4 regions of the Clostridium malenominatum genome follow, and region 1 is predicted to be linked to each of the others. Evidence: riboswitches for the same ligand, from Rfam matches in the RefSeq annotation. Region 1 holds a riboswitch; each other region holds the start of a gene.
The links. Region 1 has a riboswitch for cobalamin ahead of ABDZ69_RS04615 (CGGC domain-containing protein). Riboswitches for the same ligand answer to the same signal wherever they lie in the genome.
Positions count from the first base shown of each region.

Region 2: it holds a riboswitch for cobalamin, as region 1 does, so the genes downstream of both, ABDZ69_RS16500 (cobyric acid synthase) here and ABDZ69_RS04615 (CGGC domain-containing protein) in region 1, are expected to answer to the same signal.
Region 3: it holds a riboswitch for cobalamin, as region 1 does, so the genes downstream of both, cobT (nicotinate-nucleotide--dimethylbenzimidazole phosphoribosyltransferase) here and ABDZ69_RS04615 (CGGC domain-containing protein) in region 1, are expected to answer to the same signal.
Region 4: it holds a riboswitch for cobalamin, as region 1 does, so the genes downstream of both, ABDZ69_RS13070 (radical SAM protein) here and ABDZ69_RS04615 (CGGC domain-containing protein) in region 1, are expected to answer to the same signal.

Region 1 covers NZ_BAAACF010000001.1:922,122-930,463, reverse strand. The annotation lists gene ABDZ69_RS04645 (ATP-binding cassette domain-containing protein) at 1-575, opposite strand, end outside; gene ABDZ69_RS04640 (sensor histidine kinase) at 592-1,338, opposite strand; gene ABDZ69_RS04635 (response regulator transcription factor) at 1,609-2,442, opposite strand; gene ABDZ69_RS04630 (ABC transporter ATP-binding protein) at 2,541-3,311, opposite strand; gene ABDZ69_RS04625 (FecCD family ABC transporter permease) at 3,311-4,399, opposite strand; gene ABDZ69_RS04620 (ABC transporter substrate-binding protein) at 4,402-5,415, opposite strand; gene ABDZ69_RS04615 (CGGC domain-containing protein) at 5,448-5,768, opposite strand; cobalamin riboswitch at 5,889-6,073, opposite strand; gene ABDZ69_RS04610 (GNAT family N-acetyltransferase) at 6,160-6,630, opposite strand; gene ABDZ69_RS04605 (PH domain-containing protein) at 6,700-7,071, opposite strand; gene ABDZ69_RS04600 (hypothetical protein) at 7,902-8,342, opposite strand, start outside.
Region 2 covers NZ_BAAACF010000012.1:154,813-163,154, reverse strand. The annotation lists gene ABDZ69_RS16525 (sensor histidine kinase) at 1-796, shown strand, start outside; gene ABDZ69_RS16520 (SMR family transporter) at 1,115-2,032, opposite strand; gene cobC (alpha-ribazole phosphatase) at 2,394-2,987, shown strand; gene cobU (bifunctional adenosylcobinamide kinase/adenosylcobinamide-phosphate guanylyltransferase) at 3,003-3,551, shown strand; gene cobS (adenosylcobinamide-GDP ribazoletransferase) at 3,563-4,318, shown strand; cobalamin riboswitch at 4,373-4,544, shown strand; gene ABDZ69_RS16500 (cobyric acid synthase) at 4,771-6,243, shown strand; gene cbiB (adenosylcobinamide-phosphate synthase CbiB) at 6,253-7,194, shown strand; gene ABDZ69_RS16490 (pyridoxal phosphate-dependent aminotransferase) at 7,210-8,304, shown strand; gene ABDZ69_RS16485 (energy-coupling factor ABC transporter permease) at 8,316-8,342, shown strand, end outside.
Region 3 covers NZ_BAAACF010000001.1:500,400-508,741, reverse strand. The annotation lists gene ytxC (putative sporulation protein YtxC) at 1-264, opposite strand, end outside; gene ABDZ69_RS02580 (DUF6873 family GME fold protein) at 391-1,107, shown strand; tRNA gene ABDZ69_RS02575 (tRNA-Cys) at 1,141-1,214, opposite strand; tRNA gene ABDZ69_RS02570 (tRNA-Gly) at 1,223-1,297, opposite strand; tRNA gene ABDZ69_RS02565 (tRNA-Phe) at 1,303-1,378, opposite strand; gene cobT (nicotinate-nucleotide--dimethylbenzimidazole phosphoribosyltransferase) at 1,565-2,638, opposite strand; cobalamin riboswitch at 2,729-2,902, opposite strand; gene hslO (Hsp33 family molecular chaperone HslO) at 2,963-3,853, opposite strand; gene ABDZ69_RS02550 (methyltransferase domain-containing protein) at 3,874-4,614, opposite strand; gene ABDZ69_RS02545 (alpha/beta-type small acid-soluble spore protein) at 4,656-4,910, opposite strand; gene ABDZ69_RS02540 (ABC transporter ATP-binding protein) at 5,188-6,156, opposite strand; gene ABDZ69_RS02535 (ABC transporter ATP-binding protein) at 6,156-7,175, opposite strand; gene ABDZ69_RS02530 (ABC transporter permease) at 7,190-8,161, opposite strand; gene ABDZ69_RS02525 (ABC transporter permease) at 8,171-8,342, opposite strand, start outside.
Region 4 covers NZ_BAAACF010000003.1:244,941-253,282, reverse strand. The annotation lists gene ABDZ69_RS13075 (MFS transporter) at 1-883, shown strand, start outside; cobalamin riboswitch at 969-1,140, shown strand; gene ABDZ69_RS13070 (radical SAM protein) at 1,252-2,106, shown strand; gene ABDZ69_RS13065 (pseudouridine synthase) at 2,171-2,848, shown strand; gene ABDZ69_RS13060 (methyl-accepting chemotaxis protein) at 2,915-4,651, shown strand; gene ABDZ69_RS13055 (GtrA family protein) at 4,693-5,073, opposite strand; gene ABDZ69_RS13050 (glycosyltransferase family 2 protein) at 5,066-5,998, opposite strand; gene ABDZ69_RS13045 (DUF6056 family protein) at 6,110-7,576, shown strand; gene ABDZ69_RS13040 (DUF1846 domain-containing protein) at 7,669-8,342, shown strand, end outside.

The sequences.
Region 1 (8,342 bases):
ATCCCTTTCTGTGTATAATATTTAATTAATTTTTGAAAGCTCTTTAGTTCCTCCATACTTAAAAAATTTGATAATTCATTTAAAATAATTAACTGTGCCCCATTAGTCACTGCCTTAATCATTTCAACTAGGATTTTTTCAAAGGGAGATAATTTTGATACAAATTGGTTGATTTCCATATTAATATTAAGCTCTTTTATCAGCTTCTGGGTTTTACCCTTTAATTCTTTCTCTCTTATAATATAGTTATCAAATTTATGATTTAGCACATGGATATTGTCGATAACTTTAAGGTCTTCTATGAGCCGTCTTTCTTTATCAATTAAATAAACTTTATTGTTAGTCATGTTACTGTGTTCATAATTATTTACTAATTTCTCATCAAAATATATTCTGCCAAAATCTATGGATATGTTTTGGCATATTAATTCTATCAACTCACTTTTGCCATGATTATTCAGTGGAATTAATCCCATGATTTCACCCTTAAATATATTAAAGTTTATATTATCAAGATAGATAATACCTTCTATTTCCCTTATAACATTTTGAATTCTTAACACTTCTTCTCTCATAGCTTTGTCCTCTCGTTTAATCTTTAATGAAGGGAAGGGTTATTTCCACATCGGTCCCCGCTCCTATTTTGCTATAGATATAAATACCATATTCATCTCCAAAAATAAGTTTAATTCGATTATTAACATTAAGTAGAGCTATGCCTTTTTCTCCCCCGTCCTCTTTCATATATTCAAGGGTAGCTCCCCTAAGCTTTTGATTAAGCTTTTTAACTCTTTCCTCTTCCATACCCACGCCATTATCAGATATTATAACAATCAACCTTTGACTAGTTGCAGAAACCTTCAAGGTTAAAATACCCTTACCTATCTTTCTTTCTACCCCATGAAAAATAGCATTTTCAAAAATAGGCTGTAAGGTTAATTTAGGTATTTTCCATTGCAAAATTTCCTCATAATCTTTAACTTCAAACTCCATATTAAGCTCTAATTTATCCCCAAATCTAAATTGCTGTATTTTATAGTAGTTTTTAACGTTGTTTATCTCCGCCTCTAAATTTACAAGCTTATCCACATTAGATATGGTGTACCTAAAAAAGGTTGCTAGGGCCTCTGTCATATTGGCAATGCTATCTATTCCTTCAATTAAAGCTTCACTCCGTATTCCTTCTAAGGTATTATATAGAAAATGTGGGTTAATTTGATTTTGTAAAGCTAAATATTCAGCATGTTTTTTAGATCCTTCAATTAGCTCCTTGGTATCAATAATTTCCTTAAATTTTTCAAAAGCCAGGTGGGTTTCTTTATTAAAAAACACCCTCATTTGAAAAACTCCTTTAAAAATATATCCCTGGTGGAAAAGGTTTAGTACCTTATTGATTTCTTTATTAGGCTTGTATACCCACTTATAAAAAAGATACAAAACCCCCATAATAAAATTGGCATATAAAAAAAGAAAAATATAAGAACTTCTTCTTAAGGGGCTAAAAATTATATAAAAGAAAGTAATGAAACACATCATTACCATCATTATAAAAATAATTAAAATCCTATGAAATAAATAAACAACTTTTCTATCCTTCATGATAATCTCCTATATAAATATTTTTCTATATTCTTTAGGTTTAAGCCCTGTATATTTAATAAACAATTTAGAAAAATACTTAACATCACTGTAGCCCACCATAACGCAAATATCTTGAACTCTTAAATCCGATTCTTTTAAAAGCTCCTTTGCCTTCTCCACTCTTATCTTAGAAAGATATTCAACAAAAGAAAATCCCGTTTCCTTTTTAAACAAACTGCTAAAATAACTTGGATTGAAGCCTATATATGCTCCTACATCTTCTAAAGTGATACTATTCATGTAATTATCCTGTACGTATTTTTTTGCCCTATTCATTTGTGATGAATTTACACCTTCCACTACATGATTTTCAAAATTATTTTCCCCTGCCGCCATGGGGTTATCTAATAATGGTTTTCTAATAATATCTCCGTGATTTTTAAGAGAAGATTTATACTCATTTTCTAAATGTATATAATCTTTTTTTCTAATAATGTCTTCTTTAACTTTTAAAAGTGCATTCAATAATTCTTCCTGATTAATGGGCTTTAAGAGATAATCTTTCACTCCATATCCAATGGCTTTTTTGGCATATTCAAAGTCACTATATCCGCTTATTATAATAAATTCTAAATCCTTGTTTATTATTTTAGCCTTTTCTATCATGTCTAAGCCATCATAACCAGGCATTCTAATATCAGTAATTACAATATCTGGCTTTTCTCTTTCAATAATTTCTAAAGTTTCTACTCCGTCATGGGCAGTTCCTACAATATTCATGCCTATCTTGTCCCAATCCACGAGTTTCATAATAAGTTTGCATATTCTTACTTCATCGTCCGCTATGATTACACGAGTCATTTGCCCCACTCCTTAGCTATTTAAACCTTTAATTAATTTTACCATATTATTTCTTTAAAACAAAACAACCACTGCTAAGTGCAATGGTTGTTTTCTAGCTATTTCACAATTGGCTTATAAACTATATTTAAAATACCAGTTTCCTCATCCTCAATAACTTTAACCTCAACTTCATACAAAGTTCTTATTATGTTTTTTGTTAAAACTTCTTTTGGTGTTCCACATCTAACAATTTCTCCTGATTTCATGGCGTAAATCTTATCACAGTATAAAGCGGCCATATTCAAATCATGAATGGCAGCTACCACTGTTATGCCAAGGCTTTTTACTGTAGACATAAATTGAAGCTGATACTTTATGTCCAAATGATTTGTAGGTTCATCTAAAATAAGAAATTCTGTTTTTTGTGCCAATGCTCTGGCAAGAATTATCCTTTGCTTTTCCCCTCCAGAGAGAGTTGAAAAACTACGTTTAACATAGTCTTTCATTCCTACCTTTTCTAAGGATTCTTCCATAATTTCATAGTCTTTTTTATTATCTTTTTCTATAATTTTTTTATGAGGGGATCTTCCCATTAAAACCATTTCGCCAACAGTAAAATCAAAATTATAGTTATTATGCTGTGATACTACAGCCATTTTCTTTGAGGTTTCTTTAATAGAAAAATCCTTAATATTTTTCTCATCTAAGAATATTGTTCCTTTATGTGGTTTTAAAACACGATATATACACTTTAAAAACGTACTTTTTCCACTTCCGTTAGGCCCTATTATACCTACAAATTCCTTTTTTTCTACATCTATGTCTAATCCCTTTAATATGTGATTTTCACCCAAATAGGTTTCTAAACCTATAGTTTTTAGTTCCATCAAGAATTACCTCCAAATCCATAAGATTTACTTACCATAAGATATATGAAGCTAGGAGCACCTATCATGGAAATTAATATCCCTATAGGAAGCTCACTTCCTGGTAGCATAATCCTTGACAAAACATCTGCCCAGACCATGAATATAGCTCCTATTAATGCTGATATAGGAATAATTTTTTTATGGTCTGTTCCAAACAGCATTCTTGCAAGATGAGGAATAATGAGTCCCACAAAACCAATCATCCCTGATGAGTACACCACAAAACCAATTACAATAGACGTAATTACGAGATAAACTTGTCTATATTTATGAAGGTCTGTCCCTAAAGTTATGGAAACCTCCTCACCAAGGAGCATCAAATTAAGAGTTCTACACTGAGTGATAAAAAATAATGTAGCTATTATTACAATAGGAAAAATCACTCTAATATTTTCCCATTTTGCCCCTGCAAGGCTTCCCAATAACCAATAGGCTATAGTTTGTATACCCTCCCTGTCATTAACAAAATATATAATAAAGCTTGAAAATGCTGAGCATACAGTGCTTAATGCCATACCCGATAGCAAAAGCTTTGAAGAATTAGCTCTCCCCTTTACATTAGCAAGGATTAACACTAGTATTGATATCACAAAAGCTCCTATAAAAGCACATATACCTACATAATTGCTTCCAAAAACAATCCCTATACCTAGCATAATAGCTAAAGTGGCTCCAAGAGAGGCCCCTGAAGATATTCCTAGTATATATGGGTCTGCCAAAGGATTTTTTACAATAGCCTGCATAACCACTCCACATACTGAAAGTCCCATACCTACAGCAACTGCCAATATAATTCTTGGAAGTCTTACAAAATAAACAATATCGTGTACGGGACCCTTTGATAAAAGTTCTCCATCGCCCATACCAAAGAGCTTGTAGAATATTATTCCGTATACATCTTTTATCGAGATATCAAAAGAGCCCATGGTTACTGTTATTACAATAGAAAAAGCTAAGATTATTATAAGTAAAATCCCCATGCCTATGTATGTAGGTGTTCCTTTGAATAAACCACTTTCCCTATCTTTTTTAACAATACTTTTCATTACTATTTATTCCTATATAATTCAGGATATAATCCTTTTGAAATTGTCTTTATACCATCTAAAGTTCTTATACCACTTGCATAAACTTCGCTTAACATTATAGAATTAACACGCTTTGACTTTACCGCTGAAATACTCCCAAACGCTGGATTATCCATAACTTTTTTCAATGCCGAATCCCTATCAATTTCCTTGCCGTAATAAACAGTAAAAATTACTTCAGGGTTAAGTTTTACTAAATCTTCATTTCCTATTTCGCCGTTTGATTTTGCTACTAAGTCTGCTCCAACCTGTTTTGCAATATCTCCCCCGATGCTATCTTCTCCGTAAATTCTATATACTCCCTCTTTCTTTACTTCCAAAATCACTGCTTTAACAGGCTCTTTTCCTTTAACAAATTCTTTTGCTTTCTCAATTTCATTTTTCATATTATTTACGATTTTTTCAGCTTTATCTTCTACATTAAAAATTTTACCCACATTTAAAATATCATCATATTCATTTTGTAAAGTATTTGGTTTAATAACACCACTATTTTGTGACATGTATGTATTTATACTTCTTTCATGCCAAAAACCTACATCCCCTAATCTTTTTTCTCCAAATAAGGAATACCAGCTCAATATAAAATCAGGCTGTAATCCAATAACCTCTTCTTTTGTAGGTACCTTTTCCTGATATTTTACCTTGCTAAAAGCATCTTTATATTCATCTTTAACCTCATGATCTAACCCTGATGCTAATAGGATTTTATCTTCTAACCCCAATGCTAGTAATGTTTCTATCGAGTTTTGGTATACTGCCACTACCTTTTCTGGTGCCTTTTCAAATGTAATATTAACAGGTTTCTTTTCATAATTATAGGTTGTAATTGTAAGAGGATACTGTGATGTGTTCTTATTGATATCCTCTACTTTATTTTCTGTTTTGGATGAGTTTGCTACATTTTTGTTGTCACATCCACTTACTCCTAATACCATCATTGCTGATAAAACAATACTTATTACTTTTTTCATTTCAATATCTCTCCCTCTTAAGTTTAATAATTTTAATGGGTACCTTCTACTGCTGATATATTATGTTTCTCAAATATGCCCTTTATTTCCTTAGTTCTTTCCGCTTTACATTTAACAACGCAAGCACCTAGGTGAAGTTTTGTAACTCCTTCTCCTTCTAGTCTTTCCGCGATCTTTATTAAATTTTCATCTGAATTGCTTGTACACATATTGCAAGAAAAAAATGACATAAGTTCTACACTATGATTTTCATAAATACTAAAGTGTTTTTCTCTATTATTAAAAGCTCTAAAACACCCCATAGTTGAACACACTCCATTTATTTTTTCGCATACTCCAATAGCTATTTTCATTTTCTAACTCCTTACTATAAATTTTATTCATAACAATAATAGCCCCTTAACATATAGTTAAAGGGCTATTTATCCATGAAAATTTCCATAGTTATTACACCCCCTATCGCTCGTAGAGTTTTCTGTGAATAAAATTAGGCAGATGTTCTGGCTTAAGCATCAACATTCCTACAACCTTCCCAGTTTCCCAGTGGTATAATGCAGGAACTCCTCTATTACAGCGGCGGGACCGCGTGGGATTCTAACCCACTTCCCTTTTAATTAATAGATTAAATATCTATTAAACCTAATTTTTGCGTATTCAATTTTACCAAGTAAGTCTACCATAGATAATTATTTTTGGCAAATAGTAAATTTACTATAGATTATACTCATAATCCTAACATTTCAATCAATTTGAAAAAACATAAACTTCTGTCTGCCACTCCTCTATCCATCTATCATATATAAAACCTAGCTTAAGTAACAAGTTTTTTGAAGGTATGTTTTCTTTCTCAGTCATGGCTATTATTTCACAATTAGGATAGTCAATTTTAAGTTTTGGTAATAAGGCTTTTAAAACTTCGGTTATATATCCTTTTCGGCAATAAGTTGGATTAATAGAATATCCAATTGTAATAGTTTTTTCTTTTTTTGAAAGATATAAATCCCCTAAAAGGTTATCTTTGGTTTTATCAGCAATAGCAACTTGCATTCCCTTTTCCATATTTAAAGGAACTAATAATGCTTTTCTATATTCGTCTTTTGTTAAATTCTTAAAACTTTGATACCTCATCCACTCTTCATTGTTTCTATAAGTCATAAATGAATCTAAATCTTCTTCTTCAAAACATCTTAATATACATCTATCCGTTTCAATCACTATACTACCCCATTTAAAGTTTTTATTTATACAATTTACTTCACATAATAATTGCTGCTGTTACTTGTTTTATCTTAGAAGTGCATTAGCTATTAACTTATCGAATTTACGTATATCTACTCCCTTTTGTAGGTTGATTTTGATATGACCTGCTCTAGTCCATAATTCAACTTCAGCATTAAGATCAAATAACTTGCCTGCATTTTCAGTAGACCACATATTTATAGAAGAATAGGGCAAAGAATAAATCTCTACTTTCTTACCTGTAAGCCCCTGTGAGTCTCTTACAATTAATCTTTTATTCGTAAAAACTGCGCTATCACGGAATGTTTTATAAGCAGCAACCGCTACTTCTCCTTCCACCAATAAATCGTTAACGTCGTTTGGAATTGGGCATTCAGCTATCAGTGTCCATGTTAAAATATTTTGTGTTTCTGCCATTTTATTTACCTCCTATATTATAAAAACTGTCTATTTTCTTTATAAATATGTATTTTAATCTCTCAAAATTTAATCTACTCATTTAAACCACACCTTTCGTTAATACACATTTCTATAAACCACCATTCAGAAACTAGCCATTCATTAAATCTTTCAAACCATATATTTTTTCTTACTTGCCTTTTTATATATTATATCATACTTGTTACTTAGTATAAATTCTTATAGAATTAACGCCAGGTTCTATTATATGAAAAGAAACTACCTCTTTTCAAAAAATGAATCATGACGTAAAAACACCCCAGAATTCAATTAATGAATAATGCGATGTTTAGAATACTTATTAGTTTTTGTAGCTAACATCTTATAAGAAAATTTTACAATAAATTCAATACAGATTATGCTCATTTTGTGGTATTAGAGATATGTCTGAGAAAGTATCTAAACCCATCTAAAATTAAGCCGTAAATAATAAAGGTTACAACTGAACCAATGTACCAATATATTGAAATATGCCCCAATATTGTTCTGGAAGGCACTTGCAATCCCGAATCCATAAAAGCTCGTCCTGTATCGGAACGAGATATAATTTTTAAAACGGGATTTAAGTAAATCAATACAATGCTTTTCGAATCCTGTCCTATTTGGTGCATGTATATTTCCAATATGGATATTATAAGAAACCAAAAGACAAAAGACTTAAATAGCCTTTTCATAAAATCCCTCCTCAATAAAAAATAAATAATCGTTAATTCAGATAAATCAACTACTACGACACAATTTAAGAAGAATATGTCTTAATTATAAAATTAATTGACTAAAAATAATTATTATTTACTCTGACCTAATACAAGTGTTGCGAATGCAAAAGAAGATTTGTTTATCTTACTTCTAATCAATAAGCAATGTATGGATTTGCCTTCCACCATATAATCATAATATCTTTCCAAGTCTTCGCTTTTCTCAAATATAAATTCTGTATTTCTGTCTTCTACTGAAGTTAATATAAGTGGGTTTATGTCATAATCAGAAACAATATTACCACTTTCATCTACTATATAATCATAGATTTCAAATTCATTTGTTTTAAAATTTATTGCTTCAATTTCAATTTTTTCTCCAAAATAAATTGTTGGCAAATCAATAAACCTTTTCCCAACCATAACACTTTTTATCGATTCTTCAATATCCTCTTCATCTTTATTATTTCTATTTCCATAATAAATTGGCTTTAATTCTTTAGAATCATATGATATTTTAATGGCTGGCTC
Region 2 (8,342 bases), on a different contig from region 1:
TTTGTGGAAAAAAATTAAGAAGTTAGAAAGAAGAGATAGAGTTAAAACAGAGTTTTTCATGAATATTACCCATGATATGAGAAACCATTTAAATATAATTCTAAACACTTCAAAACTAATAGGATTAAAGGTGGATAAAAACTTAAACGACAGGATAATTGCCCTTAATCAAAGCTCCTATGGATTATTAAAATTAATAAACAATTTAATTGATATGACAAAGGTGGAAAATGAGTTCTATAGTCTTAATCTAGAAAATCACAATATAGTAGATGCAGTTGAGGAAATAGTACAATCTGTTTCTTGCTTTATTAAAGATAAAGGAATAGATATAATTTTTGATACGGAAATTGAAGAGAAAATTATGGCCTTTGATAAGGAAAAAATAGAGAGAATAATGTTGAACTTACTATCCAATGGAGCTAAATTTACCCCTAGTGGTGGCAGAATTGAAGTTAATATATATGAAAAATCTAGTGAAATTTTAATAAGTGTTAAAGATAATGGTGTGGGAATAGAAAAGGAAAAGCAAAAATATATATTTGAAAGATATAAACAAGTGAAAGAAGGAGAAGTTTATGAATACGGTGGAAGCGGTATAGGCTTATCTTTGGTGAAGTCTTTTGTAGAAATGCACGGGGGAAGAGTTACATTATGTAGCGATTATGGAAGGGGAAGTGAATTTTTAATATCATTACCTTGCAAAATAATTAACAATGAAGAATGCCGTAATATTAATAATTTTAATGTCGAAATGGCAAAAGTAGAGTTTTCAGAGGTTATAAATAAAAGTTAACAAAAACTTAATATAGTAAAAGGTTTACATGATGCAGGCTTAAATAAAAAAGCTTGCATTTATTTTTAGAAATGATATACTATGTAAGTAAAAGAAATTTTAATATAATAAAAGGAGGTAGTTTATATGAGTGATGAAAGAATATTTGTATTGACTGAAGAAGTTATAGAAGAATGTTTAGAAGAAAGCATGGAAAAACCAGAAGAAATACAATACAGATGATTAAATGATGGGAGATGAACAAAGTAGTGGAAACAAATTCATTCTCTAGAGAGAAATAAAATCCTTAGCCTTAAAATGTGCTAAGGATTTTATTTTTTATTTTAAATTAATAATTATCAGTGAAACTATTGTAATAGCTATGGATATTTTTTCTTTGAGCATGAGTTTTTCTTTAAATATAAAAAAGCTTAATATATTTATGATAACTATGGTTCCAGCAGAAAATATTGGGTAAACCACAGAAGTATTTAAAGTATTCAAAGATAAAATCAGAAAGAAGGATGAAAAAAGATTGGGTATACCTACGGCAACTCCCGTAAGCAAATCTTTTTTAGTAATTTTCTTTCCATCTTTAATTGTGTAAATTAAACTAACTATAAAAGCAGTGAAGAAAATGAAAAATAAAAAAATATTTTTATAATCTAAAATAGCATATTTTTGAAATATCTTATTAGAAAAATCCGCCATTCCCCCTAAAAAGAATAATAATAGTAGCGATGGATTTATTTTAGTAGGATTATCTTTATTAAAAGACACATTAACTAATATTATTGAAAATAAGGAGAGTAAAATTCCAAACCACTGCAAGGGGGTAGGAATCTCTTTCCATAGAATTATAGAAAAAATCATAGGAATTAATATTCCCATCTTTCCAAAAGCACCCGAAAGCCCCGCCCCGTTATCTCTAACACTTTTTTGATAATATATAAAAGAAGAGAAGAAAAATAATCCAAAGGTTATTCCAGAAAGTACTGCCCAAACTAAACTAGAAGAGGCAGAGAATATCCCTTCATTATGTAAAACGATTTTATTAAATTCGCTATTAAAAACCTGTATAGAAGGCTTTTCTATTATTGGAAATCCTCCCATTAAAGACATTATTAAACTTAAAATAAAAGCAGTAAAATAATTGCTTGTAGTTAAAGCGTATCTATTTATATTTTTAGATTCGCTATATTTAAATATTAAAGCGATAGATGAACTACATAATATGGCTAACATTAAATAAAACATAAATATCCCCTCCAAAGTAATATTATACCATAATTAAGTATTTAAAAAAGAGGAAACCCATTTATATGGTCTCCTCTAAAAAATAACTTTTTAACATCTACGCCAACAAAAGCAATTAAATATACAGCATAGAATTTGGAATATAAAAAATATAAATATTAACCAAAGAATAAAGTATAGTAAACAACATAGAAACATAAATGAACACCTCCTGGTGAATAAAGGTTTTAAATAGATTAATATATTATATGTTAGTATAGTCAACTTGTTACAGGTGAAAATACAATTGCATTTATTTTTCTAAAGTGATATATTTTTTATAGTTTGTAAAATTATTTAGCAATTTAGGAGAATTGTGGAGATGAATATATATTTAGTAAGGCACGGTGAAACTGATAATAACTACAATAAAACCTATTATGGAAGTTTGGATTGTGAATTAAATGATAAGGGAAAAGCTCAATCTCTTAAAGTAAAGGAAAAACTTCAAAATATTAATTTTCAAAAAGTTTTTTCTAGCAATATGAAAAGAGCAAAGGAAACAGCTCAAATTATATTAGGAGAAAATCATTGCGAGATAATTGAAGAAAAAAGAATTAGTGAAATGAATATGGGCATATTCGAAGGTAAGGGTCATGAAGAATTAAAAGAAAAATATTCTAAAGAATGGGAAATGTGGTGTAATAACTGGAAGGATTATAAAATTCCAGAAGGGGAGAGCTACATAGAGTTTTATAATAGGGTTAAGGAGTTCTTTTTAGAATTATTAAATGGGGAAGAAGATAATATATTAATTATTACTCATGGCGGAGTAATAAAAAGCATTTGTTCTTACATATTAGGAGAAAATTTAGATATATTTTGGAAGATAGCCAGTAGGAATGGAGATATAACTTTAATAAAATATGAATACGAAAATCTTTATTTAGATTCTATAGTGCCAGTTGAAATTTAAGAGGAGTGTATAAGAATGGGTAAAATTATTTTAGTAACAGGTGGAGCAAGAAGTGGAAAAAGTAGTTTTGCAGAAAATTTATTAAAGGATAAGGAAGATGTTTTATACATTGCAACCTCAATATTTTCTGATGAAGAAATGAAAGATAGAGTGAAAAAGCATAGAGAAAGAAGAAATCCAAATTGGGAAACCTATGAAGGTTATATGGATTTACATAAGGCCTTAGAAAAAACTAAAAAGAATTATGTGCTTTTAGATTGTGTTACAATTATGACTACAAATATAATGTTTAGTGGAAATAGAGATTTAGAAGAAATGACTATGGATGAAATAGACCAAATTACAATTAAAATAAAAGATGAATTCACTAAATTTATAAATAAAGGTATAGAATTAGATAAAACTATAGTTATGGTTACTAATGAGGTAGGTTGGGGAGTGGTGCCTCCTACGAAGCTTGGAAGAATTTTTAGAGATGTAGCAGGATTTGTTAATCAATACATTGGAAGCTTAAGCCATGAAGTATATTTAGTATGTTGTGGTCAACCGCTAAAAATTAAATAGGAGTGCTTTAAATGAAAGAGTTTTTTTTAGATTTATTACTTATGATACAGTTTTTAACTAGACTCCCTGTTAAGAGAAGTCTTCCTTGTGATGCTAAAAATTTTAGAGATGGAAGCGCTATGCTTCCTATAGTGGGATTAATAATTGGACTTATACAATGGGTAGTGTACTATTTTTGCATAAAGATATTTCCAATAAATATAACTACTATATTTGTCTTAGTTGTAGGAATATTAACTATGGGATGTTTGCATCAAGATGGTTTTGGGGATATATTTGACGGTTTTTTCTCCTTTAAAGGTGGTAAGGAAAAGATTTTAGAAGTGATGAAGGATAGTAGAATTGGAACTTATGCTGCAGTTGCGCTAATCTTTGATATATTAGTTAAATATGCTGCCCTTTCTTTTATTATAGAAAAAGGTATGCCAAGTGTACTTATAATTACCCCAATTATAAGTAGATTCACCCTAGTTTTATTATTTTTAATAGGAAAGAATGCAAAAGAAAAGGGAACAGGAAATTTATTTATTGGTAACACTACTGTAGGGCATTTCATTGTAAGCTTAAACATAACTATTATTTTTACCTACTTATTGGTTGGAGGAAGATATACTATATATTCTATGGTTCTAGCATTAATAGTTACGCTAGTATTTTTAAAGTTATGTAACAGTAAAATAGGTGGAATAACGGGAGATTGCTTAGGAGCAAATAATGAATTTGTTGAAATTGCTATACTTATTTTATTTACAGCTTTATTAAAATAATGATAAATAATTCGTTGACATAAGGGTTAAGGTTGTAGTAAACTAAAATTAATAAATGAATAATTAAATTCAGGTGCCTATTTAGGTGAAAAGGGAATGCGGTTAAATTCCGCGGCAGCCCCCGCTACTGTAATTGAGGACGAACCTTTTAAGACCACCCAGAAGGGGAAGGAAAAGGGGAGAATGACTCATGAGCCAGGAGACCTGCCTGAGTTTTGAGAGAATAAGCTTTCGGCGGGAAAGAGTCTTTATAAATTGATTCCGGCTTTTGTCGGTTTTTTTTATTTGTTTTCCATCGCAGGCGAGCTCGCCTGTTTTTTTATATATTTTATGCTGTGTTCTTTAATTTATTTTGAACCTCCTAGTTAAAAATAAATACCTTCTATCAAACGGTGAGCACAGCTTTTTTTTAGTAATTTTACATTGTTAATTATATAAAGGAGTTGTTTTACTTGGCAAAGATAATGATTCAGGGGACAGGTTCCTCTGTGGGAAAGAGCATTTTGGTTACTGCATTATGTAGAATATTTAAGCAGGATGGTTATTCTGTTTGTCCATATAAATCACAAAACATGTCCCTTAATTCATATATAACCCATGATGGATTGGAAATGGGAAGAGCTCAAGTGCTTCAAGCTTATGCAGCAGGACTAGAGCCAGAGGCTTATATGAATCCTATATTATTAAAGCCTACTAGCGATAAAAAGTGTCAAATAATCTTCAATGGTAAGGTTTATGGTAATAGTACAGCCATAGGATATCATAATTTAAAATTAAGCTTTGCAGAAGAATTAAAGAAACAGTTTAAAGAAATAGAAAATAAATTTGATATTGTAGTTATTGAAGGAGCTGGAAGTCCAGCGGAAATAAACTTAAGAGATAGAGACATAGTAAATATGGGCCTTGCAGAAATGGTAGATGCGCCAGTGCTTTTAGCGGGAGATATCGATAAAGGGGGAGTATTTGCATCCCTAGCAGGAACGATGCTACTTTTAACAGAAGAAGAAAGAAAAAGAGTAAAAGGAACTATAATTAATAAATTCAGAGGAGATATAGAAATATTAAAACCAGGACTTACAATGCTAGAAGATATTATAAAAATTCCATCTTTAGGTGTAGTTCCTCATTTTAATTTAGATTTAGAAGATGAGGATGGAGCGGTAGAATTTAATAAAAATACAAAGGGAGACATAGATGTAGCTGTAGTAAAACTACCTCATATATCGAACTTTACAGATGTGGATGCTTTAAAATCAGAAGAAGATGTATCCATAAGATATATTACTTCAAAAGATAATTTTGGTAACCCTGATTTGCTAATAATACCAGGAACTAAAAACACCATAGATGACCTATTAGTCCTAAGAGAATCAGGACTAGAAGACTTAATAAAGGCATATTCTAAAGAAGGTTTTGTTATTGGCATATGCGGTGGATATCAGATGCTTGGTAAAGTATTAAAAGATCCTTATGGAGTTGAAACAGAAGAAGAAGAAACTTTAGGTATGGGACTTTTAGATATAAGTACTACCTTTGAAAAAGAAAAGGTAACTACAAGAGTAAAGGCTAAAGGAAGCTATGGAGAAGTATATGGCTATGAAATACATATGGGAATCTCATCTTATGGAGATAAGGCTAAAGCTATGTTTACTATATACGATGAAAATGGCAAGAAGGTAGAAAAGCTTGATGGAGCCATAAATGAAAGAGAAAATATTTTAGGAACATACATACATGGTTTATTTGATGGAGTGGACTTTAGAGAAAAGGTGTTAAATAAAATAAGAGTTTCTAAGGGATTGGAAGAAAAAAAATCACTTCATTATGAAAATTTAAGAGAAAAAAATCTTGATATATTAGCAGACTTAGTAAGAGAAAACATGGATATTAAAGAGATTTATAGAATAATGGGAGTAAAAAGATAGATGATTTCTATTATAGATTTGGCTTTAGCAGTTTTAATTGATTGGATCATAGGGGATCCATACTGGTTTCCTCACCCTGTTATATATATAGGAAAACTAATAAGCTTTTTAGAGAAAATGGGAAGAAAGCTCTTCCCTAATGGAAAAAAACTAAAAGCCTTTGGGGGAATTATTGTAATAATAGTTGCACTGACCTCATTTAGTATTCCTTATGCGCTGCTCTATTTAGTTAAAGATAACCCATGGATTTATCATGGATTAAACACATTTATACTATGGACAACACTTTCAGCAAAATGCTTAAAGAACGAAGCTATAAAGGTGTACCATGCTTTGAAAAATCAAGATTTAGAGGATGCAAGAATAAAGCTATCCTATATAGTTGGTAGAGATACAAAAGCTTTAAAAGAAGATGAAATAATCAGAGCGGATATTGAAACTGTGGCAGAAAATACAGCGGATGGAGTAATTGCACCACTTTTATTTGGTCTCATTGGGGGAGCCCCACTAGCTATGATGTACAAGGGAATAAACACCATGGACTCCATGCTAGGATATATGGACGAAAAGTTTATAAATATTGGATTCTTTCCAGCAAAGGTAGATGATATTTTTAACTTTATACCAGCAAGATTATCAGGGTTTTTAATAGCTTTATCTTCACCTGTGGTTAAAGGAAGCATTAAAGATTCTCTAAAGATAATGATAAGAGATAGAAAAAATCATAAAAGTCCAAACTGTGCTTACCCAGAAGCGGCAGCGGCTGGTGCTATGGGGATACAAATTGGCGGGACAAATACTTACTTTGGTAAGGTAGTATATAAACCAACTATTGGAGATGAGAAAATCCATCTAAATTATTCTCATATATTTGGAAGTATAAAATTAATGTTTACGTCAGAGCTACTATTTATAATAATTTTCGGAGCAATTGTTATAACTTTAAGATAAAGGAGTAGAGGCAAAGTGAAGCATGGAGGAGATATTTACACCGAGGGAGTGTTAAAGGGGAAAGAACTTACAGACTTTAGCTCAAATATTAATCCTTTAGGGGTACCAAAAAGCTTTATTAATAATTTGAATGAAGGGGTTTTAAATTTAACAAGATACCCTGATATACAATACAGAGAATTAAGAGGCAATTTAAAGGAATATGTAAATAGCGGAGAAATTTTATTTAACATAGGGGATGAAAGGCTAAACATTGTAGAGGAAGAGGATTTCATCCTTGGTAATGGAGCAGCAGAAATAATTCAATTATCCATATCTCTTTTTAAAAGCATAGCTATAATAGTTCCTTCCTTTGGAGAGTATGATGAAAATGCGGAAAAGTATGGACTAAAGATTACCTATATACCTATGAGAAATATGGAATATGACTATGATGCAATAGAAAGATCCCTTAAAAATAACGATGCTTTAATAATTGGAAATCCTAATAATCCTAATGGAGGGATTATAGATAAGGGTAAGTTTAAAACCCTATTGGATTTTTGCGAAAGAGAAGGAAAAACGGTAATAGTAGATGAAGCTTTTATAGAATTTACAGGAAACATGCGTCAAAGCTTCCTTTATGAATTAAAGAGCTACAAATGTTTATTGATAATAAGAGCGCTAACTAAATTTTATGGTATGCCGGGCATAAGAATGGGATATGGGATAAGTAAAAATGGAAAACTTTTAGAAAAGATGAGGAAAAGCCAGAACCCTTGGAATATAAATGCCTTTGCAGAACTGGCAGCAAAGTATGTGCTAAAAGATAAAGAGTATATAAATGAATCTTTAAAATGGATAAGAGAAGAGAGAAAGTTTTTAGTAGAAGAAATGAATAAAGTACCTCATATAAAAAAAGCGTACCATACCTTTGGTAATTATATACTTTGTGAATTAGAGGAAATAGATGGTGATAAACTATATGAATTATGCCTTGAGAAAGGAATAGTTATAAGAAAGTGTTGTAATTACAAAGGATTAAACAATAGATTTATAAGATTTGCTATTAAGGATAGGGAAAATAATAATATTTTATTAAATACCCTAAAGGGAATAAAAAATATATAGGAGGAGTAATTATGAAAACTAAGTTTACGGCATTAATG
Region 3 (8,342 bases), 420 kb from region 1:
AATAAAGTCTATCATGCATTTTTCATCAAATTCTTCTATTAAAGCTTTATATAATATATTTCCTATATGATGATGAAATATATTTAACGCTTTTTCTTCAATCTTCTTATCTGGAAAATATATATTTATGAAGTGAGTTTTATCTTCCATACTCTCAGCGATACCTATTTCAATATGCCTAGATTTAAAATACTCTCTCATTTCTTCCAATTCTTCTATTAGTCCATCAAAATCCTTTTCGTATATAAGCTTAAAACATTGCATATTCCTCACTCCTTTCTATAAATAGTATGTGTTTAATTATTAGCTATATTCATAATGAAAGAACATAAATATCGACAATAAGTTAATTATAATTTAAAATTAATATAAGATAGTATGGAGGTTTTTATGAAAAATTATGCAATAGTCGATTATCGAATTGATGATGAAGAAGAAATTAATTTATTAAATTTAGGTTTTCAACCCATTAAATGCCCTCCTAATCCTAATATTTATAAGGCAATATGCGGTCATCCAGATATTTTAATGCATATCGTAGACAATGAAAATATAATTCTTCACAAAGACATAGAAAACTCTTTTTTTAATTTTTTTACATCCTTAAATTTTAAAGTATCTTTGTGTAAAGATAGCCTGGGAAGTAAATATCCTTTAAATATTAAATTGAATGCTGTTAATTTAAAAAGCTATTTTATCCACAATATTAAATATACAGATGAAGTATTATTGGAAATGACTAAACATAAAAAATTAATAAATGTAAAACAAGGATACACCAAGTGCTCTACTGCCATAGTTAATGATAATGCCATAATCACTAGCGATATCGCCATTGCAAGAACTTTAGAGGTTGAAAATTTTGATGTATTACTACTTCCACCAGGCGATATATCCTTACCGGGGCTAGACTATGGGTTTATTGGAGGATGCTCTGGACTTCTCGATGAAAATAGATTAGCTTTTTTTGGAGACTTGAATTACTACTCTCATGGAAAAGACGTAATTACCTTTCTTCATAAGCATGGGGTAGAACCAATCTACTTAAGGAAGGGTAAACTTATAGATAGGGGATCATTATTTACAGTATCCTTAAAAGACAAATAAAGCATTCAAACTAAAGTTTGAATGCTTTTGTTTTGGAGGCGCCACCCAGATTTGAACTGGGGATAAAGGTTTTGCAGACCTCTGCCTTACCACTTGGCTATAGCGCCGTAAAATTTGGAGCGGAAGACGGGACTCGAACCCGCGACGTTCACCTTGGCAAGGTGACGCTCTACCACTGAGCCACTTCCGCATGTATGGTGGCTCGACCAGGAATCGAACCAGGGACACGAGGATTTTCAGTCCTCTGCTCTACCGACTGAGCTATCGAGCCATACTTAAATTATCGCTTAAACACAATTTCTATTATATAAGCCAATTGGTAATTTGTCAACTAGGAAAATGCTTAGCGTCTTCCAGTTTTTTAGTTCACTACTTGAATATTTAATTAGTTAAGGAAGAAATCCCTCAATGGATTTCTACCAAAACTAAATAACTAAAACATTAAAAACCTAAAAAACTATTTCCTAATGTCCACCAAAAATTCACTATCTTCTATGCTTGCTTCTTGCAAAGTTGCCATTTCATTCATTATTGCCAAAGCTGATTCTATAATGGAAAATTGTAGGGGACAACCTGATCCTTCCCCTAATCTCATTTGCATATCCAAACATGGTTTTAAACCAATTTCATTCATTACATATTTTGATCCAGGCTCTGCTGAGAGATGTGACGGAAACATAAAGTCCTTTACTCTTGTATTAAGTTTATAGGCACATAGTGCTGCGGCACAAGAAATTATTCCATCAATTACTATAGGTACTCTATTTTTAGCTGCCCCTAAAAAGCATCCACAAAGTCCTGCAATATCAAATCCCCCTACCTTAGCTATTACATCAATAGGATCTTTTATATCTGGATTATTAAGCTTAATAGCTTCCTTTACTACTCTCTTTTTATTAATAAAGCCTTCTTCCGTAAGTCCTGAACCCATTCCAACAATAGAATCTGAATCCATTCCAGAAAAAACACTAATAACTGCAGCACTGGTTGTAGTATTGCACATTCCAGCTTCTCCAGTGCCAAACAAATCATATCCTTCTTTTACTAAGTTGTCCACTATTTCTATACCTACTTCAATAGCTTTAATAGCTTCTTCTCTTGTCATTGCAGATTCCTTTGCTATGTTTTTAGTTCCGTAGGCTATTTTTTTATTAATTATTTTGTCATTATTAAAATTACCATTTACTCCTATATCAACTACAGTTATATCTGCTCCTACATTTTTAGATAATACTCCTATTCCTGTTACTCCTTTGGTATAATTATCTGTTATTATTGCAGTTAACTCTTGAGGACAAGCTGAAACTCCCTCTTCCCACACACCATTGTCAGCACACATTATAATTGTATTTTTCTTGTTTATTTTATTCTTAACCTGTCCAGTTATTCCTGCTATCTTTACTGCAATTTCTTCTAATTTGCCTAAGCTTCCTATAGGTTTGCTTAAACTATCCATTCTTTCCCATGCCTTTTTAATTGCCTCTTTGTCTCCTGACGATATGTTTTTTAAGGTTTGCTCTAATAATATCATATGTATCCTCCTCAATAAAAAAAAATTACCTCTACCCAAAGGTAGAGGTATTATAATCCTCAATATATTTTCTCTTCCCTCCGAAGAACAAAATCGACTCAATTTTAGGCAGTTCTCCTGGCTCAAGCATCATTCTCTTCCCTCCTTCCCAGAAAAACTCCAGTGGATGCGGGATTCGTTCGCTTATACAGTAGCGGGGGCTGCAGTGGATTTTTACCACTTTCTCTTTTAAACTATTACAGCACCTAAAATTATTATTAAGTTCAATAAAATTATATTCCTTTTTATTTAATATTACAAGTTATTTTTTTATCACATTCTCAATTATTTATTTTCATTTAAAGTTCTTAATATTCTTCCAATCTCTTCATTAGTGAATTGGTAACTACTGTTACAAAATTCACATTTTAACTCTTCAGTTTTATTATCATCATATAATTCTTGCAAATCATCTTTTCCAATACTTAGTAACGCTCTTTCAACCTTTTCCCTTGAACAATTGCATTTATATTCAGGAGTGAAACTATCTAATATTTTTAAATCCATATCTTCAAAGATAAATTCTAATATTTCTTCAATAGACATACCTCTGTCTATAAATTCTGTTATGGAGGCCACTTCTTCAAGTCTATAAGTTACAAAATCTGCTGTTAATTCTCCTGCTCCAGGCATCATTTGTATTATAAATCCTCCAGCAGCTTTAATACTTAAGTTCTCATTAACCAAAACTCCTAATCCAACAGCAGAAGGAGTTTGTTCTGATACTGTAAAGTAATACGCTAAGTCATCTCCTATTTCTCCGGAATAAATTGGAACTTGACCTACATATGGCTCCTTTAACCCAATATCTTTTATTACTGTAAGAGTTCCATCTTTTCCTATAGCTCCTCCTACATCTAACTTTCCTCTAATGTTTGCAGGTAAATCTACTGCTGGATTTCCTATATATCCTTTAACTTGACCATTAGGATAAGCAGTTGCTATAACTCCCTTTGCCTCTCCTCCACCATTCATTTGAATGGTAAGTTTGTCTTTATCTGACTTTAACATAGCTCCCATCAGTGCACCAGCTGTTAACATTCTACCTAAGGCTGCTGCTGCTGTAGCACTGCAATTATGTATCCTTACGCCCTCATTTACTAAGTCTGTAGTAATAGCTCCTATTATTCTTATCTCACCATCTTTTGCGATAGCTCTAACTAATTTATCACCCATTTGTTTACCTCCAAAATAAATTACTTGCCTATTACATAGGCTATTCTTTCCGTAGTATCTTTTATATAATTCTTTTCATAGTTATCTAGTATATGAAGTATATTTAATTTACTTTTTTGGATAGCTCTTTCTATTTCCTCTTCTCTATAAGCTCTTTCCCTGTGGACTTCATCAAACCTATTATAACTTTCTCCCTTCTTTAAAAAAAAAGTTAAATACATGTCCACTATCTCCTCTTCAAAAACGTTTTCCCATACATAGAATAAATCTTCTTCATCGTAGGTATAAGTATTGTTACCCAATATATTAGATAGTTTATAATATGAGTTCATATCAAATATAAATAATCCACCTTCATTCAAATGAAGACATACCCTGTTAAAAAACTCAATTAAATTCTCATATTCTAATATATAATTAACAGAATCTAAACAACAGGTTATCAAATCAAATTTTTTCCCTGATAAATCTAATTCTACTATGTCTTGGCATATTAGATTTCCCAGTATATTTTTCTCTCTTAGTTTTATTTCACACTCTGATAACATGTCTGGGGATAAATCTACCCCCCAAACATCTGAAAAATTTTCTCCTATAATTTCGGTAATATTTCCAGTACCGCAAGCTAAATCTAAATAATTCATCCTATTTATTTTGTATTTATTACAATAATCTAAAATAATTTCTGACCATTTAAAATAATCGATATCCTCTTTTACTAAACCGTCATATATATTTGCAAAATTGCTATAGCAGCTCATGAAAGTTTCTCCTTTGTGAATTTAATGGTACAGATTAAATATTATATATTATCTTTCTGCAAGTCAATATTTTTAGGTATATTTAATTCTTTTTTTCTCTTAGTCATTAAACCTCCGACTCTCCCAGTTTCTTCAGAGGTCAAGGAACTCCAACCTAGTTTTTCTACTTTATCTCTAAGTCCCAATTCATCAGCTATTTCATATTTTATTTTCTCTCTTAACTGTTCCATTTCAGTTAATTCTTTGTTAGCTTTCAATTTTTCTTTAATAACTTTTTTAAGTGGTGTCTTTCCCATACAAATCCCTCCCTATAAAGTATTTTTTACAGGAAGGGATTAATTTATTCATGAATATAATAAAGGTTGTAAAATTCTAGAATCTCTGATTTCACAAAGCATTCTAATCTTCTATAATTTTACAACTCTTTCTTTCATGTGCTATATGAGGAAATTCCTATGGAATTTCTACAACAATAAAAATTCCATAGGAATTTTATCTATAATCTATTCATCTAAAAAACTATATAACTAAAAACTAAAATAAGAGAGAGGGTTACCTCACTCTTATTTTTAATTATTCATTAAATAGATGACAAGCTACAAAGTGATCTTTTGAAACTTCTTTAAGTTCAGGTATTTCTTGTGAACATATTTCCTTAGCATATTTACATCTAGCCACAAATCTACATCCTGGTTTAGGATTTATTGGGCTTGGTACTTCCCCTTCAAGCATAATTCTATGTCTATTTTTTTCCACCTCTGGATCAGGTATTGGAATAGCAGATAGTAATGCTTGAGTATATGGATGCTTAGGATTTGCATAAAGTTCCTTACTCGATGTTAATTCCACCATAGTGCCTAAATACATAACTCCTACTCTATCAGATATATGCTTAACCATAGATAAATCATGAGCTATAAATAAATAGGTTAATCCAAGCTCTCTTTGAAGCTTAATTAATAAATTTACAACCTGAGCTTGAATGGATACGTCAAGAGCTGATATAGGTTCATCACAAACTATAAACTTAGGCTCAACAGCCAATGCTCTAGCTATACCTATTCTCTGTCTTTGTCCCCCTGAAAACTCATGAGGAAATCTTGAGGCATGTTCTTTATTTAACCCAACTAACTCTAGAAGTTCATAAATTCTTTGTTGTCTCTTTTCTCCTGTATATAGTCCATGGATATCTATACCTTCTGCTACTATTTCCCCAACTGTCATTCTTGGATTTAAAGATGCATATGGGTCTTGGAATATTATTTGAGCATTCTTAGTAAATTCTCTTTTTTCTGTTCCTTTAAGACTGTGGATATCTGTTCCTTCAAAAAAAACTTGTCCATCTGTGGCTCCATAAAGTCCTAAAACTGTTCTGCCACAAGTTGTCTTTCCGCAACCTGACTCTCCTACCAATCCTAAGGTTTCACCTTTTTTTATTTTAAAGCTAACATTGTCTACTGCTTTTAAAATTGCATTCTTGCCAACTTTAAAATATTTTTTTAGATTTTTTACCTCTATTAAAACATTATTATTATTTTCCATTATTTTTGCACCTCCCCTATAATTGGAGCTTCAACCTTTGGTGCTAAAGGATGCTGAAGCCAGCAATGTACGCTGTGAGTATCACTTAATTTACTAACCTCCGGCATTTCTTCCTTACAAATTTGCATACAATAATCACATCTTGATGCAAAGGGACATCCTACTGGTGGTTTCAATAAATCTGGAGGCGTTCCTTGTATTGAATAAAGTTCATCTTTATGACCAGTATCCAGTCTAGGTACTGATTTAAGCAATGCCCATGTATATGGGTGCTTTGCATTAAAGAATATTTCATCCGTTGTTCCTCTTTCAATTACTTTACCAGCATACATAACTTGAATCTTAGAAGCAACGTTAGCAACTACCCCTAAATCGTGGGTAATCAAAACTACAGCTGTTCCTAACTTATTTTGAAGCTCTTTTATAAGATCCATAATTTGCGCCTGTATTGTAACATCTAGAGCTGTTGTTGGCTCATCTGCAATTAAGACTTTTGGATTACATGCTAAAGCTATAGCTATCATAGCTCTTTGTCTCATACCACCCGAAAATTGATGTGGGTATTGGTTAACTCTTTTTTCTGCATTTGGTATATTAACTAGTTTTAGCATTTTAATCGCTTCTTCTAAAGCTTCTTTTTTATTCATACCTCTGTGAATTATTAAGCTCTCTGCAATTTGATTTCCAATTTTCATAGTAGGATTAAGAGAAGTCATAGCATCTTGGAATATCATGCTAATTGATTCCCCTCTTAGCTCTCTTAATTCCTTATCATTCATTTTTAATATATCTTTTCCCTCAAAGAGAATTTGAGATCCTTCTTTTACTTCTCCTGGAGGCGTAGCAATTAATCTCATAATTGATTTTGATGTAACGGTTTTTCCACAGCCAGATTCTCCAACGATGGCTAAAGTTTCTCCCTTTTCTAAGTCGAAGGATACTCCTCTTACTGATTGAACTTCTCCTGCATATGTGTGGAATGAAACTCTAAGGTCTTTTACTTCAAGTAATTTTGTCATAGGTATCCTCCTTCCTAATTTCTTAATTTTGGATCTAGGGCATCTCTTAATCCATCACCTAATAAGTTAAATGATAACATAGTTAAACTTATTGCTATAGCTGGGAATAACAACTCATGTGGATAGAAGTCCATAACCTGCTGTCCAAAAGCCGCCATAGCTCCCCAACTTGTATTAGGAGGTTGTATTCCTAGTCCTATAAAGCTTAAAAATGCTTCTGCAAATATAAAGGATGGAATATCGAAAGTCATGTAAATTATTATTATTCCAATGGTATTTGGAATTAAATGCTTGTATATTATTCTCTTAGAATCAGCCCCTAGTGCTTGAGCAGCAAGTACGTACTCTGATTCCTTAAGCTGCATAACTTGTCCTCTTATAAGTCTTGCCATTCCTGTCCATCCCGTTATACAAAGGGCAAGTAATATTGTACCCATACCTTGTTTTTGAAAAATTACCGCCATTAATATTACCACTATCATATATGGTATACTATTTAGAACCTCAACGATTCTCATCATAATATCGTCAACTAGTCCACCAAAGTATCCACTAACTCCACCATATATAGCACCTACAAACACTTCGATCAATGTTCCTGCTAGTCCTATGGCTATAGATACTCTACCCCCTACCCATAGTCTACCAAATATATCTCTACCTAAATTATCTGTTCCAAATATATATTTTCCTAATTGTTGACCTTCTTTGTTTATATTTAAAGTACCTGGCTTTGCATTTAAAGCAGCTGGGTTATGATTTTGTATTGAATAGTCAACGCCACTAATTAACTTACCTATCCATGGTCCAAAGGCGCACATTATAGCAATTACCCCTAATAAAATCAAGGAAAAAATAGCAACCTTATTTTGTTTTAATCTTCTCCATGCATCCTGCCAATATGTTAAATTTGGTCTAACTATGGCTTCCGCATCTGAATTGACGCAACCTATTATCTGAAATTTATCTTTATTTAATTCAGCCATATTTACCTCCTATTTCTTACCGCCTGACAGCCTTATTCTTGGGTCTATAAATGTATAAAGAATATCTACAAGTAATAAAGATACAATATATAAAAAGGAGTAGAAAATAGTCAATCCCATTATCATGTTGTAATCTTTAGCTGCAATAAAATCTATCATAGCATTACCAAGACCTGGTATA
Region 4 (8,342 bases), on a different contig from region 1:
TTCATTTGGATCGGGGATACAAACTCCTGCTGTAAATGCATTAATTCCCCAAATAGTTCCTGAAGAGAAGCTTATGAGAGTAAATGGTATTAATGGAACTATTCAATCTTTAATATTGCTTGTGTCACCTGCTGTTAGCGGTACAATACTTACTTATGGTAAACTTGAATCTATATTGTTTCTTGATGTTATTACAGCTATAATAGCAATCTCAATATTACTTACTTTAAGAGTTGCTGTTCATAAAAAAGCCGCCGAAAAGCAAGATACGGATTATTTTTATGATTTAAAAGAAGGAATTAAATATTCTTTAAATAATTCATTTATTAAAAACTTAATCATTTTTTATGCTATATTTACGATTTTAATTGTACCAGCCGCTTTCCTTAATGTTCTAATGGTAACACGTACATTTGGCAATGAGTATTGGAGGCTTACTGCTAATGAAATGAGCTTTTTCGCTGGTTCAATGGTTGGAGGAATTATTATGGCAACCTGGGGTGGTTTTAAAAATCGTGTTATAACTATTGCAGTTGGTTGTTGTGCCTTTGGTGCTCTAACCGTTGCTGTTGGAATTGCAAAAGTATTCTACGTTTATATAGCTATTATGGTTTTAACAGGTATGACTATACCACTTTTTAATTCACCAAGCATGGTTCTGCTTCAAGAGAAAGTAGAAACTGATATGCAAGGTAGAGTATTTAGTTTTGTCCAAATTGTGTCCTCAGGCTTAATGCCCCTTGGTATGATTGTATTTGGACCATTAGCTGATATTATTAAAATAGAGAGGCTTATGATTATCACTGGATTATTATTAATTGTATTAGGTATTAGTATTTTTTATAATAAAAGCTTTATTAAAGAAGGTATAAATCAGAACTGATAAGAGAAAAATGCAATTTTTACCTTTATCTAGATAATTGTAAAATAAAAAATTATATAGTATAATCAATTTTGTATAAGTATTAATTTAAAATATGGGAAAAGGTGCCCGAAAGGGAGAATAGGGAATGAGGTAAAAGCCTCAGCGGTCCCACCACTGTAAACGGTAGAACTTTTATAATCCACTGGGTAACACTGGGAAGGAAAAAGTATCGCTAGTCCGTAAGCCAGGAGACCTGCCTTTTTCATTATTGCGTCTTAGGATTAAGAGGCTGTAATAAGAATGATGGTAAAATTCTTGAATACAATTATTTGTGTTCAAGAATTTTTTGTTTTTTGTAAAAAAATTTATTAAATGGAGTGAGAGTTATGGAAATAATTGAAAAACTTATAAGCGAAGATGATTCTGTAAAATATTTATTAAAAATGAAGGATGGTAATACTGTTGAGACTTTATATATGCATGACCGTGAACTAAAACTTACCTACCATAGCACAGTATGTGTATCTTCTCAAGTGGGTTGTAGCCAAAAATGCTTTTTCTGCGCCACAGGAAAGCAAGGATTTGTAAGAAATCTTACTGACCTTGAAATAATTGAGCAGGTAGGCATTTGCATGGACTATTGTAAAGAGATGAACCTAACTCCAATAGATGCAGTTGTTTTTGCGGGAATGGGGGAACCTTTTATGAATTATGAAAATGTTAGAAATGGTATAATAGGCGTATATAATAAATACAAAATAAGTAATTTTGAAATTGCAACAGTAGGGTTAACACCAGGAATTCATAAGTTGATTAAGGATTTTAAGAATACTAATATTAATATAAGACTTAACCTATCTCTGCATGCATCATCAAATAAAACACGTATGTCTATAATGCCAGTCAATTCAAAATATGACATAAAATCCATAGTTGATGTAGGGGTTGAATATGCAGAAATATTCAAAGTGAAAACAAGAATAAGATATATGATATTTAAAGGAATAAATGATACGGACGCCGATGTAGAGAGATTAGAAGCTTTGCTAAGTGGTAAACCACTGAAATTAATTATATCATCATATAATGACAATAACATACAAGGTCTAACTGCTCCTGATAAAAATGATGTGATGAATTTCTATAATAAACTTAAAGATAAGATAGATTGTGAAATATTCCATAATTTTGGTAGCGATATTAAAGGGGGTTGTGGTCAGCTTAGACAGAATAAGATATAATGAATAATATCTTATTAATTTAATTAGGAAGGACTGGGAATCAAAGTATGGTGAGTTATAGATAATGAGGATAAATAAACTTCTTAGTAATCTAGGGTTTTGCTCGAGAAGAGAAACCAATAGACTTATTGAGGAAAATAGAATAACTGTAAATGGAGAGCTTTGCAGTCCTGGTCAGTGGGTAGAAGAAGATGACCTTATATTAATTGATAATAAACCTATTCCCGTAAAAGACAAAATTTATATTGCTTTAAATAAGCCAGTAGGAGTTACTTGTACTGCGGCAAAAGAAGTAGAAAATAATATAATTGACTTTATAAATTATCCAGAATATATTTTCCCAGTAGGTAGATTAGACAAGGAATCTCAAGGGTTAATATTACTGACTAATGATGGTGAATTGGCAAATAAAATATTAGAGTCGGAAAATCAGCATGAAAAAGAGTATATAGTAACTGTCCATAAGCCCTTTGACAGTAATTTTTTACAGGGAATGGCTGAAGGTGTTGAAATCTTTGGAGTTAAGACTAGGCCTTGCATTGTTACGAGGGTTAGCGAAGATACTTTTCGTATCATACTCACACAGGGACTTAATAAACAAATTAGAAGAATGACAAAAGCATTTGGGTATACGGTAATACGTTTGGAACGTGTTAGAATCGTTAATATAAAGATTTATAATATAAATATTGGTAGATGGCGTTATCTTACGGAGAAAGAAGTAATGGAATTAAAGAATTGACATTAAAATATCCCCTTGTTAATATATAATTAACTTACAAATATTTCATAAGGAGGGGAGGATTGCATGAATTTTTTTAAAAACATTAAACTTTCATTTAAAATTGCATTAATGTCACTAAGTTTTTTTGTTTTTCTTGGAATAATAGGAGTTTCTTCTATTAAGCAAATATCTAATGTTAATTCTATGATTATGGAGTTAAATGATGATAGATTGCTTCCTATTGTGAAGCTTCAAAGTATAAAATCTGACATAGAATATATACGTTCTCAGTCAAATCAATTATTTGATTCCAATCATGATGATAGTATAAGGGAAATTATAGAGCAAAATATTGAAACTACAGCGGTTTCAGCAATGGAAAAGCTATCGGAATATAAAGATAGAGAAGAATACAAAATATTAATGGAAAAGTATAATAAATTTATAGAAGCTAAGGATGAATTCTTTAAAAATAATGGTGCAGTAAGTAATGCAGCAGTAATTCCAGATGGAATTACGAGTGCTTCTCGAGCGCAAGTAGATGCATATATTGTGAATTATGATAATGCAAGAAGAGATGTAATTTCGTCTTTTGATGATATTATAAATGCGCAAGTTGCAGATGCCAAGGAAACCTATGATGTGAGCAAGGTTGTTTATAAAAATACAATTATAGAAATATGTGTACTAGTCCTAATTTGTGCAATTGTAACATTATTGCTATCTATAGTAATTATAAAATCAATTACTAACCCAATTAAAACAGTTACATCAAGATTAAAAGAAATATCTAATTCGGGCGGAGATTTAACACAAAGGATTGGATATGAAAGCAAAGACGAGATTGGAGAGTTAAGTAACGGCTTCGATTTGTTTGTAGACAAGCTTCAAGGAATTATTAAGGAAGTGGCTATTTCAGCTGAAACCATAGCTTCTTCAAGTTTGCAGTTAAGTTCAGCAACCAGTGGAACCACTCAATCTTTAGAAGAGATATCCAGTACTATTATTCACATAGCTTCAAATACTTCCCAGGGAGCGGCGGTGGCCCAGGAAACTAACTCAACCCTTGTAGAAATAGCAAAATTCTCTGAAGCTACCTCAAGTGCCAGTAGAAATACTGCTATTAACAGCAAGACAGCTAAGGAAGCGGCAGAAGATGGAAGAGAAAAAATATCTCAAGTTGTATCTTCCATAACAGATATAGCTTCTTCATCAAAGGAAGTGTCTTCAATGATAAAGGAATTAGATGAATCTTCAAGAAAAATAGGAGATATCATTGAAATAATAACTTCAATATCAGAGCAAACAAACCTATTAGCTTTAAATGCTGCTATTGAAGCTGCCCGTGCGGGAGAAGCAGGTAGAGGGTTTAATGTAGTTGCTGATGAAATTAGAAAACTTGCTGATGAAAGCAATAATGCAGCTAAGGAAATCTCTAGCTTAGTTAAAGAAAATCAATTAAAATCAGCCTCCACTGTAAATTCTGTTAACTTAGTTGAAGAGAAAGTATCCCTTGGAGTTGATAAAGCATCGGAAGTAGGAAAAGCTATAGGAAATATTATTGATAATATTGAAATTATAGTAAGTCAAATAGAGCAAATCGACGATGCCAATGAAAAGCAGGCCCAAAGTACTAAAGATATGGGAGAAGCTATGAGCAACATGGCCTCTGTTTCAAGTGAAGTAGCAGAAGGTACTGAAAATATAAGCTCAAGTATAGAAAATCAACTTAGAACAATGACTGAAATAGAGAATACTACAGAACAGTTATCGGAAATGGCAAATAAATTAAAAGAACTTACTTCGGGATTTAGGGTATAAATAAGTTAAAGCTGTATGCAGACATTGTATACGGCTTTAACTTATTTAAAAATTACCTTTCTATAAAGTAGAAAATTCCATAGAGTTATCATACCCATAGTGATGAGTTTTGCGATTACATCCCCAATTTCCCATTGAACCATTAGAGAAATTGCATAGGTACTAAAAGTTGTGTTTAGTGCAAATAAAATTATATATAATATAAAACTTCGAATAAAGCTAGAAGCTGCTTTAAAGGCTAGGCCTCTATTAAAGGTAAAATTAAGTAGAGTAGCCATAACCACAGCAATAACATTAGATAAGGATAGGTTTAAATAAACTATTTTTCTTAGGAAAGTATATAATATAAGTTCAAAAATGGCAGTAGCTCCTCCAATAAATAAATATTTAATAAATTGTTTTTGTATCTTTTTATTAATCATTTGAAAATCCTTTTCCTTCTTTACTAGAAATTAAATACCTAGGTCTTCTTTTAACTTCATCATAAATTTTTGATATATAAATTCCGATGATTCCTAGACTAATCATGATGCAGCTACCTATTCCTAATATTAAGATTATAACGGTAGTAAAGCCAGTCAATGCTTTACCAGAGAATTTCATAAACATTGTTTGTATAAATAAAATAAAGTCAAAGAATAGTGTAAATATGCCTAACCAAATAATCATGTAAAGTGGTGCAGATGTATAAGAGGTAATAGATTGAATGGCTAGTTTAGTTAGACTTTTAAAGGACCATTTTGATACTCCCTGAGCCCTATCCTGAACCTCAAAGGGGATTTGAATGCGTCTATATCCTATCCAGGCTGACATACCACGGAAAAATGTTATAGACTCCTTCATGGACTTCCAAGCATCTATAACTTTTTTATCCAATAATTTAAAGTCTGAGGCGCTATTCAAGTTTATTCCCGATGATTTATAAAATAGTCCATAAAATGTCAAGGCAGCAATTTTCTCAAATAAAGATTCTTTACCTCTGGATAATTTAATCCCCTCTATAACATCATATCCTTCTTCCTTCCAAAGCTCTACCATTTTAGGAATTAATTCCGGTGGATGTTGTAAATCAGAATCAATTATTATGCAAGCATCAGAATATGTATTTTCTAAGGCTGCGCACAAGGCAGCTTCTTTACCAAAATTACGACTTAAATTTATAATTGATATATTATTGTAGTTCTTGCATAATCTTTGCATTTCTTGCCAAGAATTATCAGAAGAACCGTCATTCACTATGATAAAGTCATGTTCTATATTATTTTTTAACAAAATTGACATTATTTTTACCACATTAGAGTATATTTGTTCCCCTTCATTATATACGGGCGTAATTATTGAAATCAAAATAATCCTCCTTGTTCTTATGAAAATAAAATCATATTAGCTTAATTATTTACAATAAAGCTAAGGTGTATTCAGAGTGGAGGAAGTTAATATTTTTAGGAGGAGATGGAAATGAAGAAAAGGCTTAAAGGAAAAAAATATATTGGTCTTATGATATTATTATTACTTATGCTTTTAATTCATAAAAATATATTTCTCTATGCAGATGATTTATATTATAGGAGAGACGCTAATATAGGGTTAGGTTATTTAAAGGAGTTTGCTTTGAAACAATTAAATATTAACGGAAGAGTATGGGTTCATGTGTTGCTATTTTGTATTTTGAGATATGATATATTTTTGTTTAGAATAATTAATCCCATTATAATTACTCTTACTGCGCTTTTAATAGGTAGGGTTGCTATGGGAAAAAGCTCTACAGATAAAAAAATTTTAATTGCTACAAGCTGTGCCGGAGTGTTTTTTATTTCTTTGCCTATAGAGATAGCTCATACTACTATTTACTATGCGGCTTGCTCTTTAAATTATCTTTATCCAACTGCTATTACAATATTGTATGCGTATATGTTTTATGAAGATTACAGATTAAATAGTAGCAAATATAAATCAAAATGGAGCATTATACTTCTTGCATTTTTATCGGGATCATCTACGCAACAAGCGGGTATGATAGGAATAGGTTTTACTGTAATGATTACTTTGTATTTTAAAATCTATAAAAAAGAGAAACTTCAAAGGGGTATTATTCCATATTATCTTGGGGTTTTTACTGGATATGCTTTTATACTTTATGGTTCAATAAAAAGAATGTTATTTGAAAAAAGCGTTGGCAATGAAATGAATATATCTGCCACAGTGGTAAAATTATTAAAAACCAATATTTTTTCCATACCAATATCAATCTATGTAATAATTTTATGCTTATGTTGTATATTGTGGCTTCATCATTATGCTTTAGATAGCAATAAATTTATAAATATATCTTTAATAATTTTATTATCTTTAGGAGTTTTTGGCTATGCTTATATTATATTATATAGAAAATACAATGTGGAAAATGGATTGAGATTTTATATTATTGGTTTTGCTCTATTATATCTAATAAGTCTTTTATATGTTTCTTTTTTAGTTGCATTAAAGGAAGACTATCCATTTTTAATGTTTTGCACTATAAATTCTATAGGAGCGCAAATAATGCTCATCGCTGCAGATTCAAGATTTGCAGGAACTTATAAGATAATGTTTCCTTCACTTTTGCTCATGAGCATATTTATTGTATATTCCTTTCTTAAATTTTTTAGTAATAGGTTAGGAATATTATTTGTTTTACCACTATGTATGTCTTTAACGGTGTTTCATCAAAATTATAATGGATACAAGGGAGCTTCTTATGTTCAAAATTTTAACTTAAAAGCTATTGAGGAATATCACAAAAGTGAGAATAAGAGTATATTAAAGTTGAAAAAAGCTTCGCCAACTACATACGGATATAATGTAAGCAATTGGAATAGCATGCCTTATTTTATGAAGCAATGTTATAAGATAAATGAAGACACAATTATAGAGTATTACAAATGATATGTAAAGTTATTCCATTTACATTGAACGAGAATTGTGTAATAATAAAGAGTCGTAGAAATATAGATAACTTTATGTAGGGAGGTATTAAAATGAAAATAGGATTTGACCACAAAAAATATCTTGAAGAGCAATCTAAATATATTCTGGAGAGAGTTAATAATTACGATAAACTATACTTGGAGTTTGGAGGTAAGTTATTGTTTGACCTTCACGCAAAGAGAGTTTTACCAGGGTTTGATGAAAATGCAAAGATTAAGCTACTACATAAATTAAAAGAAAAGGTTGAAGTAGTTATTTGTGTATACGCTGGTGATATTGAGAGAAACAAAATAAGAGGAGATTTTGGTATCACCTATGATATGGATGTTTTAAGACTTATTGATGATTTAAGATCTTATGAACTTGATGTAAATAGCGTTGTAATAACAAGATATGATGAACAACCTGCTACAAATGTTTTTATAAATAAACTTGAACGTAGAGGAATTAAGGTATATAAACATAGATTCACTAAGGGATACCCTACAGATGTAGATACAATTGTAAGCGATGAAGGATACGGAAAAAATCCTTACATTGAAACCACAAAGCCTATCGTTGTTGTAACAGCTCCAGGACCAGGTAGTGGAAAACTATCTACTTGTCTTAGCCAGCTTTATCATGAATATAGAAGGGGTAAAGCAGCAGGATATTCAAAATTTGAAACCTTCCCTGTGTGGAATGTTCCTTTAAAACATCCTTTAAATATAGCATATGAAGCTGC